DNA from 4 places in the Desulfobacula phenolica genome. Region 4 is predicted to be linked to each of the others. Evidence: riboswitches for the same ligand, from Rfam matches in the RefSeq annotation. Region 4 holds a riboswitch; each other region holds the start of a gene.

The links. Region 4 has a riboswitch for cobalamin ahead of BLT94_RS17985 (TonB-dependent receptor). Riboswitches for the same ligand answer to the same signal wherever they lie in the genome.
Region 1: linked by a shared signal. The riboswitch ahead of thiC (phosphomethylpyrimidine synthase ThiC) and the one ahead of BLT94_RS17985 (TonB-dependent receptor) in region 4 are both predicted to bind cobalamin.
Region 2: linked by a shared signal. The riboswitch ahead of BLT94_RS11670 (helix-turn-helix transcriptional regulator) and the one ahead of BLT94_RS17985 (TonB-dependent receptor) in region 4 are both predicted to bind cobalamin.
Region 3: linked by a shared signal. The riboswitch ahead of BLT94_RS15850 (hypothetical protein) and the one ahead of BLT94_RS17985 (TonB-dependent receptor) in region 4 are both predicted to bind cobalamin.

The regions. Positions count from the first base shown of each region.
Region 1 is NZ_FNLL01000009.1:108,051-111,241, reverse strand. Features, by position in the region: gene thiC (phosphomethylpyrimidine synthase ThiC) at 1-1,207, opposite strand, end outside; cobalamin riboswitch at 1,292-1,471, opposite strand; gene BLT94_RS15135 (flavodoxin family protein) at 2,010-2,648, opposite strand; gene BLT94_RS15130 (Spy/CpxP family protein refolding chaperone) at 3,063-3,191, opposite strand, start outside.
Region 2 is NZ_FNLL01000006.1:168,152-171,342, forward strand. Features, by position in the region: gene BLT94_RS11665 (ABC transporter substrate-binding protein) at 1-282, opposite strand, end outside; gene BLT94_RS11670 (helix-turn-helix transcriptional regulator) at 453-1,424, opposite strand; cobalamin riboswitch at 1,713-1,898, opposite strand; gene BLT94_RS11675 (methyltransferase) at 2,143-3,177, opposite strand.
Region 3 is NZ_FNLL01000010.1:14,965-18,155, forward strand. Features, by position in the region: gene BLT94_RS15845 (FecCD family ABC transporter permease) at 1-974, opposite strand, end outside; gene BLT94_RS15850 (hypothetical protein) at 989-1,264, opposite strand; cobalamin riboswitch at 1,400-1,592, opposite strand; gene ade (adenine deaminase) at 1,745-3,191, opposite strand, start outside.
Region 4 is NZ_FNLL01000012.1:108,536-111,726, reverse strand. Features, by position in the region: gene BLT94_RS17990 (GntR family transcriptional regulator) at 1-574, opposite strand, end outside; cobalamin riboswitch at 782-986, shown strand; gene BLT94_RS17985 (TonB-dependent receptor) at 1,178-3,191, shown strand, end outside.

The sequences.
Region 1 (3,191 bases), on a different contig from region 4:
CACGTTCCTCACGGGTTTTTCTGGCAATTTCAGGAAATAACAGATATTTTTCCAGATCATTCCATCTCATGTCCCGTCTTGCCATGGCAGCCTGTTTTTCATTTTCCCGCCGGTCAGGGTATTTGGAAATATCCCCGATACGGGCTGCAAGCCGAGTGGCCCTCACGCCTTCTCTCACGTCATTGACATCCGGCAGGGCAAGATGTTCGGCAGGAGTGATATAACAGATCAGATCCGCGCCAAACCGGGCGGAACTTGCCGCACCAATGGCGGCGGTGATATGATCGTATCCTGCGCCGGTATCGCAGGGGATGGGGCCTAAAACATAATAAGGCGCATTGCCGGACATGCGTTTTTCCAGCATGATATTGCCTTCAATTTCGTCCAGGGGGACGTGGCCCGGTCCTTCCACCATCATCTGGCAGCCCTGATTCCGACCGATTTCCGCCAGTTCGCAGTTGATGATCATTTCAGCCATCTGGGCACGGTCATGGCTGTCATGGATGGCACCGGCCCTGATCCCGTTGCCTAAGGAAAGAACGGCATCATATTTTTTCATCAACGCACACACACGGTCAAACTGCTCATACAAGGGGTTCTCTTTTTTATTGATATCCATCCAGGCCACCATATAGGTTCCGCCCTTGGATGCCAGACCGCCATAACGAAATCCCTGTTTTCTTAAGCGTTCAATGGTGTACTGGTTAATCCCGCAATGAATGGCCATAAAGCTCAAGCCGTCATCCAATTGCTTTTCAATCAGGTCAAACAGGTATTCAGGGTCTAATTTTGCCGGATTTTTGTATTTGCGGATGGCTTCTTTAAATGCCTGGTACAACGGCACATTGCCCACGGCAAGATCGGTATTGGCCAGAACCGTTTGCCTTACGTTATCAAGATCCCCGGCAGCAGACAATTCCATTAAGGTGTCAGCCCCTTCTTCCCGGGCAGCCTCTGCCTTTGCCACCTCAAGATTAACATCACAGATATCTGAAGAGGTTCCAATGGAAGCGTTCACCTTGGTGCGCAGGCCGGTTCCAATTCCGGTAACCTTTTGCCCGGGGCGCTTGGGATTACAGGGGATAACAATTTCACCCTTTGCCACATGATCTAAAATAAAGGATTCAGACAGCCCTTCAGTCTGGGCAACGATTTGCATTTGTTTTGTGATGGTTCCCTGGCGGGCATGCTCAAGCTGTGTTGTCATAGTTTCCTCGCTATCAAATCTCCTGTAAAACCAAAAAAATTTTGCAAGAGATGAGTTCTTACAAAACCTTTTACCATTAGATTTTACAATGATTTTTACCTGGCTCGTCTTCTGACTTCCGGCATTAAACCTGTTTTTTTAGCCTTCCCGTTTTCACAGTGGCCTTTATAAAAAAAAACAGATGTTTCCGGTTACAGCGGCGGGACCGTTACGGAGTTTCACCGTATTCCGTTTGCCAAGGCAACCAACAAAATATGAACACTTTTTATAGAATACGGCGTGTGAAGTCAATATTTTTTTTGCACGACGATCAAGGTTACATGGGTAACGTTGCACGGTCTCCTTGTAAGGATACGGGTCAGCTTAAATATAATCAATGAACACTAAGAAATTATTTTAAAATCGAACAAACTTATACGAGATCCTTCTGAAAACAAGCAAGAAAGACAAGAACGAACCTATATCCGATGAAGAAATACTTGAATTTTATGAATGAGATTAAAAATACTGATTTGGAAGCTGTAGCAAAAATCCTCGATCTTGAGTATTCTGAATCAGAATCCATACTTATTCCATTCCTGAGCAGAACATATAATGTGTCGCAAAAAGGCATATATCGTGATGATAGGGTGGACCGCTCCGCGCTCCACCCTATCGGTGCGATATCGGTATTATAATAATTTTTAACTTGTCTGCCGTTGAAAAGCTCAATGATATTTTCGAAAAAAGATGGGCCTGAGTCTGCTACCTTTTTAAACTGTTTGACGCATTGATGTTCAAAAAAAACTGGATCAATCTTTATCTATTTTAACCGCTCACCCATTAGACTTCCAATTCGCACGGCTTCGTCCCATACTTCCTTTTGATCCTCTACTTTGGCATATTGAACATCAGCTGCCTTTGTTCCGGTCTCAATCAGATTACTTCTGAATGCACTCATCTCGCAATCATACCCCACACCGCAGAACGCACAGACAATATTTCCCTGAACCGTTACCTGTCCGATAAGATCCATGTTCTCATATTCTTTGAACTCGGTAGCCAATGCTTTATTGACAGCGGTCAGTGCCTCCGGCACAAGTCCGGTCAGAACGGTTGCAACCAGTTTGCCTTTTAAAAGATTTTTCTGGTGTCTGAACGACCAGAATCTTTCTAAAAGCGCCTTTGTGAATCCATCAATTTGTGAATAGGGAATATATCCACCAATCACCAGGGCTTTGGCTGCTTTAATTTTTTCTGCAAGTGCAGGAAAGTCATCGTTTTGTTTGCAAACGTTATCATGGACGCATTTATAACAGGCAAGGCAGGGTCTGACATTAATTGAACTGAGCTTCACAAATTCGGTTTCTGCACCGGTTGCATCCAATACCGCTTTGATGATACGATCTGTGTTACTGTTTTTTGTGGGGCTTCCGGAAATTCCTAATACGTCGATACTCATTTATATTCTCCTTATTTGATATAGATATTGATTCCTATCGTTCATTGATACAAACGAATATATTTTAAATAGCCAAACATTCTGTAATAATTGCTACAATATTAACAATAATATTTAATAATACGGTTTACAAAGGAGGTTTGCAATTTAATCAAATTACGCATATTTTAACACCATTATCCTAATTTAAAAGACTATTTTGAACAAACATTCAAAAAATTGTTGATGCGGGATCTTTTGGGGTTTATCTTGAACGTACATTAAAGATTAATTTGTTTGTGAACAAAAACATTGATTGAGTTCCTGTTATTGATTTTAAAATACTGCTATTCTATCGTTATTATTAGGCGCTTTTCCTAATTTGCAGAAGGGGCACCATGTCGAATCGCAAGTTTATGTTACCGGTTTCAATTTTCAAAAGACTTTTTTATCATCAGGCATTTCCATCCCATGAGGTCCGGGGATGGCTTTTTTACCATGCCCTGAATCTTGCTTTTTCTGATGCATATCATCCGGCCTCAGCTTTTTGATTTGATCCCCATT
Region 2 (3,191 bases), on a different contig from region 4:
AACAGTTAACTTTTCGATATCCGGATATAAATGTTTATCCGGTATAACCATATATCCTCTTCCAACCACTTTGTTCCAAACACCGATTAACCTGAGCGCTTCAGCAATACAGGTGCCACTAAAGGCTATACGATTAACCGGCTGTTTAATTGTTACCTCTCTCCCCATGGCATCAATTATTGTAATTTCATTTTGTCTTCCGATTGCATTGCCTGTAACAAAAAAAATAAAAAATAGTAAAAACAGACCGTATAATTTTAATACATTGTTTTCTCTAAGCATAAACTCCTCTTTCATCCACGAGAGAATTACTCCAACCGTCCTTTTCTCCTTATTTTAAAAACATGGCTCTATAATTGCATTTCCTTCTCCTTAGTACTGCGGATTTTAATTAATTCCTGAAGATATAGAACACAAATTTTGGGAATATGATAATGGTCATGTTTATTTTTTTAGCGCAATCGTCTATTTGATAAGGAAACAGCATTTTTCAAACATTTTCCGGGCGGGCAGCCAAAATATTGTTTAAATACTTTGGAAAAATGACTGAGGCTTCTGTAGCCAACCTTGTAAGCGATTTCGGTAACGTTCATTTTACCTTCATTCAAAAGGCGTCTGGCAGCCTCAAGGCGGTGGTTACGCAGATACTCAAAAGGGGAAATACCATGGAACTTACAAAAACAATGATGCAGTTTGCTGCGGCACATCCCCACGGAACGGGCAAGTTCTATCAAACCCGGTGCATTTTCCAAATCATGAGTTAACAATCGGGCGGCATGACAAACGCAATCAGCTTCATTGGGTGCTAAAACAGATTCTTCAGGATTTTGCCAATTTTCTATTTCCAGCTGTTCCATCTTGTAGGCTATCAGCTCCATGACTTTGCCTTCAATAAAAAATTTGCGGGTTAACCCGTGATAAGGACAATGCAGTATCTTGTCAAGTGCGCCCCACATGGGCTGAGAAATCATATCTGGAAAACGAAAAGAGGTTTCACTTATGTTTATCAATACGCTCATAAACTGATCCGGGTATTCCATTACAAAAGCTGACATCTGATCCAGGTCCATCAAAATCGATATTCTGATCACTCGCTCAAGGCCGATTATTTCAGTGTAACCAAGAGTGTCCGGGAAAGAAAAAAAACCGCTTTGCCCCTTTTTTACAAAAAACGATTCCTTAAAATATGGCGGATGTGACTCTATAGTCCCCGAAAGGCAGAAGCCGAATCCGAAAGAAGTACCAGACACTCCGCATTCCAAAATAGTCGGCTGGTTCAGGCTGTAATCCGCAATGACCAATCGAATACCGTAATTCAAATGAATAATTTCAATACTCCCTGTACCAATGGATGGGGGAATGTTAATCAGGTTTTTTTCTTTATTATTGGTCTGAGTAGATGGTATCAGTAATATCTTTTTCATTTGTGCTGCCTGCATCGGCATAACCCAAGTGCCATAACCGATTAGTTGAAACCCAGGATTCAAAGCTTAATAGAACCCGAGGTTTTCTTTGCGCCAAGGTATCCATATTGAATTTTAGTTTCTTGGCTTCAAGTATTATTTGCCTCCTGAGTCCATAATAAAATTTAAAAAAACGCTAACTTTCACATAGCTTGATGCAAAAAAAAATCCTCAACCAATATAAAATTGGTTGAGGATATCCGTTTTCATCCCTTAAAATCATAGTATGGCTTTCTCTGTCCACGAGAAATAAACCATTTTGTTCAGGCAGGTCTTCTGACTTCCGGTTCGTCCTACAACCGCCCCTTCCCACCTGAAATAATTCAGGCAGTGGATTTTCTGCGGCATTCGTCCCCGGTTACAGCGGCGGGCCCGTTCCCGATTTTCACGGAATTCCCTATTATGCTTTTAAGCACCAGAACAAAGTACTTAAGCTTATAATCACCGATAAAATAAAAGTCAAGCACAAATGAGAATATATCTATCTCAATTTCAGATAATGATCGGCTTATTTCATCAACTGAGAATTAAAACCGGACAAAAGCAAGAACACATAGTCGTCCTCACACTTATTAAGCCCACTTGGCAGATTACTCAATTCCTCCTATTTACTTTTTCAATTACTTCACCGTTTGTATCCTCCAGATAAAATAACCTTATTTCAAACATCCTTTGCATTTTAACGTTTCCTCCCAACATGAAACTCCGTCACCCCAAGAGGTGAAATAAACTGGTCGGTCAATGTTTTGGTACGAACCGAGTCAAAACCGGCCGCAAGCATGGCCCGGGGCAACACCTCTTCTTCAAAAGAGAAGTCCTGCCCCATCAACGAAGTAGGCAGCCAGCTGATAACCATATCAGTGGGTTGGGTTTTTTCCTCGCTCAAACCATCTGAAAAAACAATCAGGCTGCCACCGGGATTTAATGCAGCAAAGCACTTTTCCATAATTGGGGCCAGTTTTTCAGTTTCATTATAAAAATTCAAAGTATAACTGGCGATAATTGCATCATACCCCTCTCCAAACGGATCGACAGAATAATCCCCGCTTATGGTTTTCACCCGGTCTTCCATACCGTACTCCTTGATTGTCTCCTGTGCCACATCAATCACCACTGGACGATCAAACAAACAGCACTCTAACGTAGGATGTGCAGCAGCAACGGCAATCCCTATCAGGCCCGGACCGGCACCAATATCAAGAACCTTTTGCCATTGATCAAAATCGGGTAACAAGGAAAGCAAGCGGGCGATTCCTTGAGCCCGGCCGCAACGGCTACCGTTAATTGATTTGCGGGCAGAGTCCGCCCACACCTGTTCAGATACCATATCACGGCTGAGAGGAGCGCCCTCCTTGACCAACGTAAGCATCCTACCGTTCAGAGCCGGTTCGTTCCACTGATCATAGGCCAGCAGGGACTCGGCCAGGCCGGTATCTCCCCGGCTGGTAAGAAAACGCTCCGTCTGCTCAGTGTTGCAAAAAAGGCCGTCTTTTTTATACAAATACCCCAGTGCAGTCAATGCGTTGAGCAGGTATTCGGTATTTTTTGCATCACACTCAACCCGCACAGCAATATCAGAAGCACTTTGCGGTTCGGGCAGAAGATCAAAAAGGCCCAACTGCAAAGCTGTTTTAACCGTTTCCCAGCGAATTGCAATATAGGGCAGTTCATGATAATTCAATTCTGGAAAATCTGTCGGCAACGATTTTTTCATGGATTATTCCTTAT
Region 3 (3,191 bases), on a different contig from region 4:
ATGGGTATTTCATGGGGAAGGACTGCCCGGGTAATTGTATCGGCCAGTAACAATAAAAAGGCCCCTGCCAGCATGGATAAGGGAATAAGTTTCCGGTTGTCAGGCCCTGTGATAAACCTGACCGTATGCGGAACCAGCAAACCCACAAACCCTATAATACCTGAAACAGAAACACAGATGGCCGCCAGCATTGAACCGGTTATCAACAAGATTAAAGTCGTTTTTTTCAAATCAACACCAAGGCTTGTGGCGGATTTAGCCCCAAGTGCGACCAGGTTCAGATCACGGGCAAAAAATATTGAAACAAACAGACCAATCAACAGAAAAATTACAACAACAACAAAATCAAACCAGGTTTTGGAAGCAAAACTTCCCATAAGCCAGAAAATAATGACCGAGACCTGTTCATTGGCAATAAATTTTAAAAAACTGATACCGGCAGAAAGTATTGCAGCGACAATAATTCCGGATAAAATCAAATTGTTGGAGGATAGCCCGGCCATGGGGTTTTTTGATGAATAAGATAAAAAGATGACCACAAACAAAGTAACACAAGCACCTGTAAAGGCAAAAGCCGGAACGGAAACAAAGGCTGCACTTAAGTTTAATAATATGGCAATACTTGCACCAAATGCTGCTCCAGCTGATACGCCAAGGGTATAGGGATCGGCCAGGGGATTTAGCAATATGCCCTGAAACAAACTCCCGGATACGGCAAGTGCCGCCCCGACAGCGGTACAGGTTAATATTCTTGGAAGCCGCACATCAAACAGAACAGCCAGATAGGTTTCACTGGCATTTCCCATGATTTGATGACCGGTCAATTTTCCATAAAGAATGCTGATAATATCAACCATTGGAATCCTGATATATCCCATGGAAAGCGAAATAAGGATCATTAAAACAAGAAAAAGGGAGAAAAGGACCACCAGATATCCTATTCTCCCCTTTGATATGGCAACCGGTATACTCAAATTTTTGCCATAATCTACAGGCCTGCACCTGAAGCTTTTGCAGCATCTTTTATACAAGACACAAAAAGATTTGCGAACTGATTATTAAATTCGGCACTAAAGTTTTGTTCTACTTGGTTAAGGTCGTTCCGGTACTGTTCAAATTGTTCCATATGAAACAGATGGGCGGATTGAGCTGCTTCCGGCGAGGCTGTGATAAAATTTGCAACAATAGTAGATTTGGCTTGGAGGGTTGAACATAAAATCAGGCCCAGAAAGAGAATCAGTACAATAAATTTAAATTTTTTCATAACATTTCCTCGGTTATTATCAATATTAATAACACGAAACTGGGCATAAACAAAAAAACCCATATCAGAAACTGTCTGATATGGGAACCGTTTTTATCCTCATTTTCTTGATCTGCCCAAGTCCTCGCAAGCAACACGACCAAAGGTTTTCAGGCAGGCTTTCTGACTTCCGGATCAATTGAGTCGTCACCCCTTCCCGTTAACTCCAACTTATTGAACAGTGGCAATAGTGACGTTCATCCCCGATTACAGCGGCGGGTCCGCTCCTGATTTTCACAGGATTTCCTTTTGACTGCACCTAAGCAGCACCTGAAACCTTTGATAAAATAGATGGATTCTACAACGGTGTCAAGAAAAACTTCATATCTTTATCAATTTTTTCAAATACATATAAAAACTCCAGGGTTCTTTTTTTCCGTCAAGGTCAAAATAAAAAAACAACGGCGGGTTTGTATGATGGTTCAAATGACGTTATCATGCCTATTTGATGCAATCATCTGCAAACAAAGACGTGACGGCAAATTTTTCAACATCAACAAGTCCTAAGTCGGTTATTTTCAGCTTTGGAACCGGTGACAGACATAAAAATGATAAAATCATAAACAATGACGGGTGGTCACTTCCCAATATTTTCACCTTTTGTTTTAAGATTTTCAAATCAGCAGCTGTTTTCTCAAAACTATTATTGGACAGCAAACCTGCAACAGGCAAAGGCAAATCAGCGACCACCTGATTATTATCAACAACAACCAGTCCTCCCTGCATTTTTTTTATCCGTTGAAAAGCTGCAAACATATCCACATCATTGGTTCCGGCTATCACAATATTATGGGCGTCATGAGCAACCGTTGACCCGATTGCCCCTCGCTTGAGTCCAAGCCCCCTGACAAAGGCTTTTCCTATCCGGCCCGTAGCATTGTGTCTTTCTATGACAACGATTTTGAGAATATCACGGCTGATATCTGATTCAATATAATTGTTTTTAATCCTGGCAGTGGCAATAAATTTATCCGTTACAATCTGACCTTGCAGGATATCAATGACACGGATCTTGCTGCCTGCCGCAGGAATTTTGAAATCTGCCCGGCTCAGTTCGCCAGGATTCATTGTCCCCCTTAACTTGGGGATTTTATGAAGAGGGCGGCAAATCAATGACTGATTTTTCAAAACAGGCACACCTTTTTTATATACAGCCTCGATTTTCACCTGTTTATAATCAGAGAGCAAAACAAAATCCGCCCAAAAGCGGGGTTTTATTGCCCCTATATTCCTCAGCCCATAGTGATTTGCAGTGTTGATGGTGGCAATCTGATAAGCGGTTATGGGAGCCATTCCCAAAGAGATAGATTTTCTCAGTGAATGATCAATATGCCCTTCTTCCAGCAGGTCATCAGGATGTTTATCATCCGTGGCAAAGGAAAAGTGCCATGAATTTTCTTTTGTTACAATGCCGATCAAATCTTCCAGGTTTCTTTCCGAAGTACCTTCCCGGATTAAAATGTGCATGCCCTTTTGAAGTTTTTCCTTGGCTTCTTTAGCAGATGTTGATTCATGGTCGCTGTCAATTCTGGAAAATATATACGCATTCAAATCTTTTGCGCTGATACCCGGAGCATGCCCGTCTATTTTTTTCCATTTGGCCGCGGCAATGCGTTGATGGACTTCTTCATCACCATTAATGACCGCAGGATAATTCATCATTTCACCGATTCCGGCCACCCCTTGCTTGTGTATCAGGGCGCACAAGTCCTTGTGACCGATATTGGCACCTGAAGTTTCAAGCGGTGTGGCCGGTACGCATGACGGCAGCATGACAAACACATCCAAAGGAACCTGTTTGATACTGTCCAGGACATACCGAATTCCTTCCAGCCCCAGCACATTGGCAATTTCATGAGGATCTATTATTACCGCAGTGGTTCCCCGC
Region 4 (3,191 bases):
TGTTTTCAGGCAGAAAAGATATTTTAAAGGTTTGCCTGCCTGTTTCCGGCTTCAGATAATACTGATCCGACACCACCCCGGAAAGGGATCTGTTTTCAAGATCCACAGTTTCCAGGCCCCTGAACAATACTGGATGAAGATAGATATCCTCCAATAATACAGGATCTGCCTTAACACAGGTTAGGCGCGATAAAAAAAAAGCGGGTTTTCCTTCAAAAGGATTGGTTTTATCATCAGTAACATTCACGGCAGCCAGAGGAGCCAGAAGTTTTGATTCAGTCTTGATCCCTTTTGTTTCAAACGCCTGGGACGTGCCTGCAAGACAAAACAGGTCCACCTGGTTGCCGGGTTGCTTCACAAAAGTTCCAGACCCTCTTTTGCGTTCAACAAGGCCTTTTTTGACAAGTGTATCCATGGCCTGGCGCACTGTTGGACGGCCAATGCCGTACTGCTTTGCCATCCCGTTTTCAGACGGGATAAGATCTCCGGGCATGTATGTTCCGCATCGGATCTGTTCTGTCAGGATGTCTGCCAGCTGATGGTATAAAGGAAGCGGTGACTTGTGGTTGAGCATTATTAACCCCGTAATAATTATTGGAAGAATAGCAAAAGATAAAAAATATCTGTAAAGTTGTCAAGACATTTTAACAAATATTGGATTTTAAGCATTCAAAAATGTTGTTTTTTCAAAATCCTTTTTGTTTTGAAACACTTGCTGTAGGTTTGGGGTAATATGAATTAGTTAAAATAAATTTACCTTGACTTTTTTACTGTCTGTCAATAGGAATACCTGTGTTTTGGTGCTTTAATGCTTAATAGGGAACTCCTGTGAAATTCAGGGACGGGCCCGCCGCTGTAACCCTGCCTCTTTTAAAATAAAGGGGAACTTTTTTGGCTGGAAAATGTCACTGTTTTGTTTGAACAAAATGGGAAGGCTGCCAAAAAAGAAAGGAAGTCAGAAGACCTGCCGAAACCTGATTGATAATCTGCTTTATGGACAGAAGTGGATTAAATGATTTTGAGGATAAAAAAAGGGACTTCCCGGATCAAACATTTGGAGTGATTCGGGATTTTTGTTTGCCCTGTTTCAAGCATATCAAAAACACTTTTGCCTGATGATCAGGAAAATTCCGAATCAATTATGGATTGTTTAATTATAATTGTGAAAGGAATTTAAATGAAACGCTGTCTTGTTGGTTTGATCTTTTTAGCTGTTTTTCTGCCTGCTTATGGAATGGCCTTGGAAATAAAAGAACCTGTTCATAAAATGGATGAATTGGTTGTCACCTCCACCAATAAAATAAATGCAATTAATACGCCTGCCAGTCTTTCCATTATCACTGGAACGGAATTGGAAGAAATGGGGGCAAAAAATGTTATCGAAGCCCTGGGTAAAATTCCAGGTGTTGTTGACAGTAGTGCAAAGCGCGGTACAGTTGTGATTCGCGGCAACAAAAGCGCAATGGCAGGGGGGCCTGTTATCCTGATTGACGGTATCCCGCAAAAAATCGGGGATTCCAGGTATAGTGAATTTGACTTTATTCCCGTAGCTCAAATTGAGCGCATTGAAGTGCTGCGCTCCGCCGGGATTGCATACGGGCCTGGTGCGGCTCGTGGGGTCATCAATATTATTACCAAAAAAGCAAAGCAAGAAGGCATTCATGGTGATGTCTCTGCCGCATACGGTTCATGGGATACCCATGATGAAACCGCATCCCTCCATGGCAGGCAAAACCAGTATGATTACATGTTAAATGTTGGAAACCATCACACTGATGGGTATGAGCAGGAAGAAGAAAACAGGTTATCGGTTCTTGCCAGGCTTGGGTATAATTTGTCTGACCAGACCCGCATTGGCATATGGGTTAATCATATGGACTATGATATGGAGACTGCGTATGGTTTTCGCAAGTACCTGTGGCAATTGGAAAATTACCGCAGGGACATCCATTTTCCGAAAAGTGAAACAGATTCGGATTTGATCTGGCATACTGAAAAAGAGCAGCAAAATTCAATCATTGCCCTTGAACTGTCTCATAAAGATGAGAAAAAATTTATCGATTCCGCACTTTCCTGGACAGGTTATGATGAAACAGACAAGAGCCTTGCTTATCTTTTTGATAAACCCTCAAGTGTGTATCACAATGATTCTGAACAAGATACTTATACGGTCTCAATTTCAGGCGGATACCATTTTAATTTTGGTGCCATAAGCTATACACCCTCAATTGGATTGAATTATGAAAGCATTGATAATGATGTAAGCCGGATATATCCGTTTGATCCGGGTAAAAACACGGATGCATACAATTTTGATCTCCAGGAGAAAACCTATGGTATCTTCTGGGATAATGACTTTCTTTTTCAAGAAAAATGGGGATTTAAAACAGGAGGACGACTGGACAGGACCGAAGTTAAACTGCAAGACAAGGTGCCAAATATTGCAGATGAGGATCGAACCATGTTCAGTTATTTTATGGCCCCGTCCTACCGTTTCACGGACAAGGCAAACCTCTATGTTTCAGCAGGAAGAAATTACTGGTTTCCAACGCCCCGGTATTATGCCTGGGCGGTTGAAGATGGCGGAACTTTTAACCCTCCTGAAAACCTGGAGCCAGAAGAGGTTATGACTTATGAAATCGGTTATAAGCACATGCTGAACAAGGCTTTCAATATAAATGCCACCCTCTATTTTTCAGATTATAAGGACAAGTTCGGCTCAGTCTATGAAGGAACGACATCTCGAGGACGGGGAAATATCGGTGATGCCGAGGCAAAAGGCATTGAGCTTGAAGCCGATGGCCGGGTGTGTTCTTTTTTCGGCTACCGTCTGGCCGGCACCTACCAGGATATCCAATGGACTTCAGGCACAGTATCTGCCAAACTTCATCCGTCAAACACCACGGATAAGCACGCCGACATTGCCGGAAAACAAATTTACTGGGTACCTGAATTCAGCGGTCTTGTGGGGCTTGATTTTTTTCCTTTGGAAGGACTCAAGTTAAGCATGGATATCAATTACATGGGTGAACGATATGTGGATTATTTAAACCGCATAAAATATCCTTCCAAAACAACTGTTGATGCAAGAATTTCCTATGCCTGGAACCAATGGAAATTCTGGGTTCTGGGTAAAAATATTTTTGATGAAGATCTTGAATATGTTTCAAATACTGCAGGCACCTTAACCA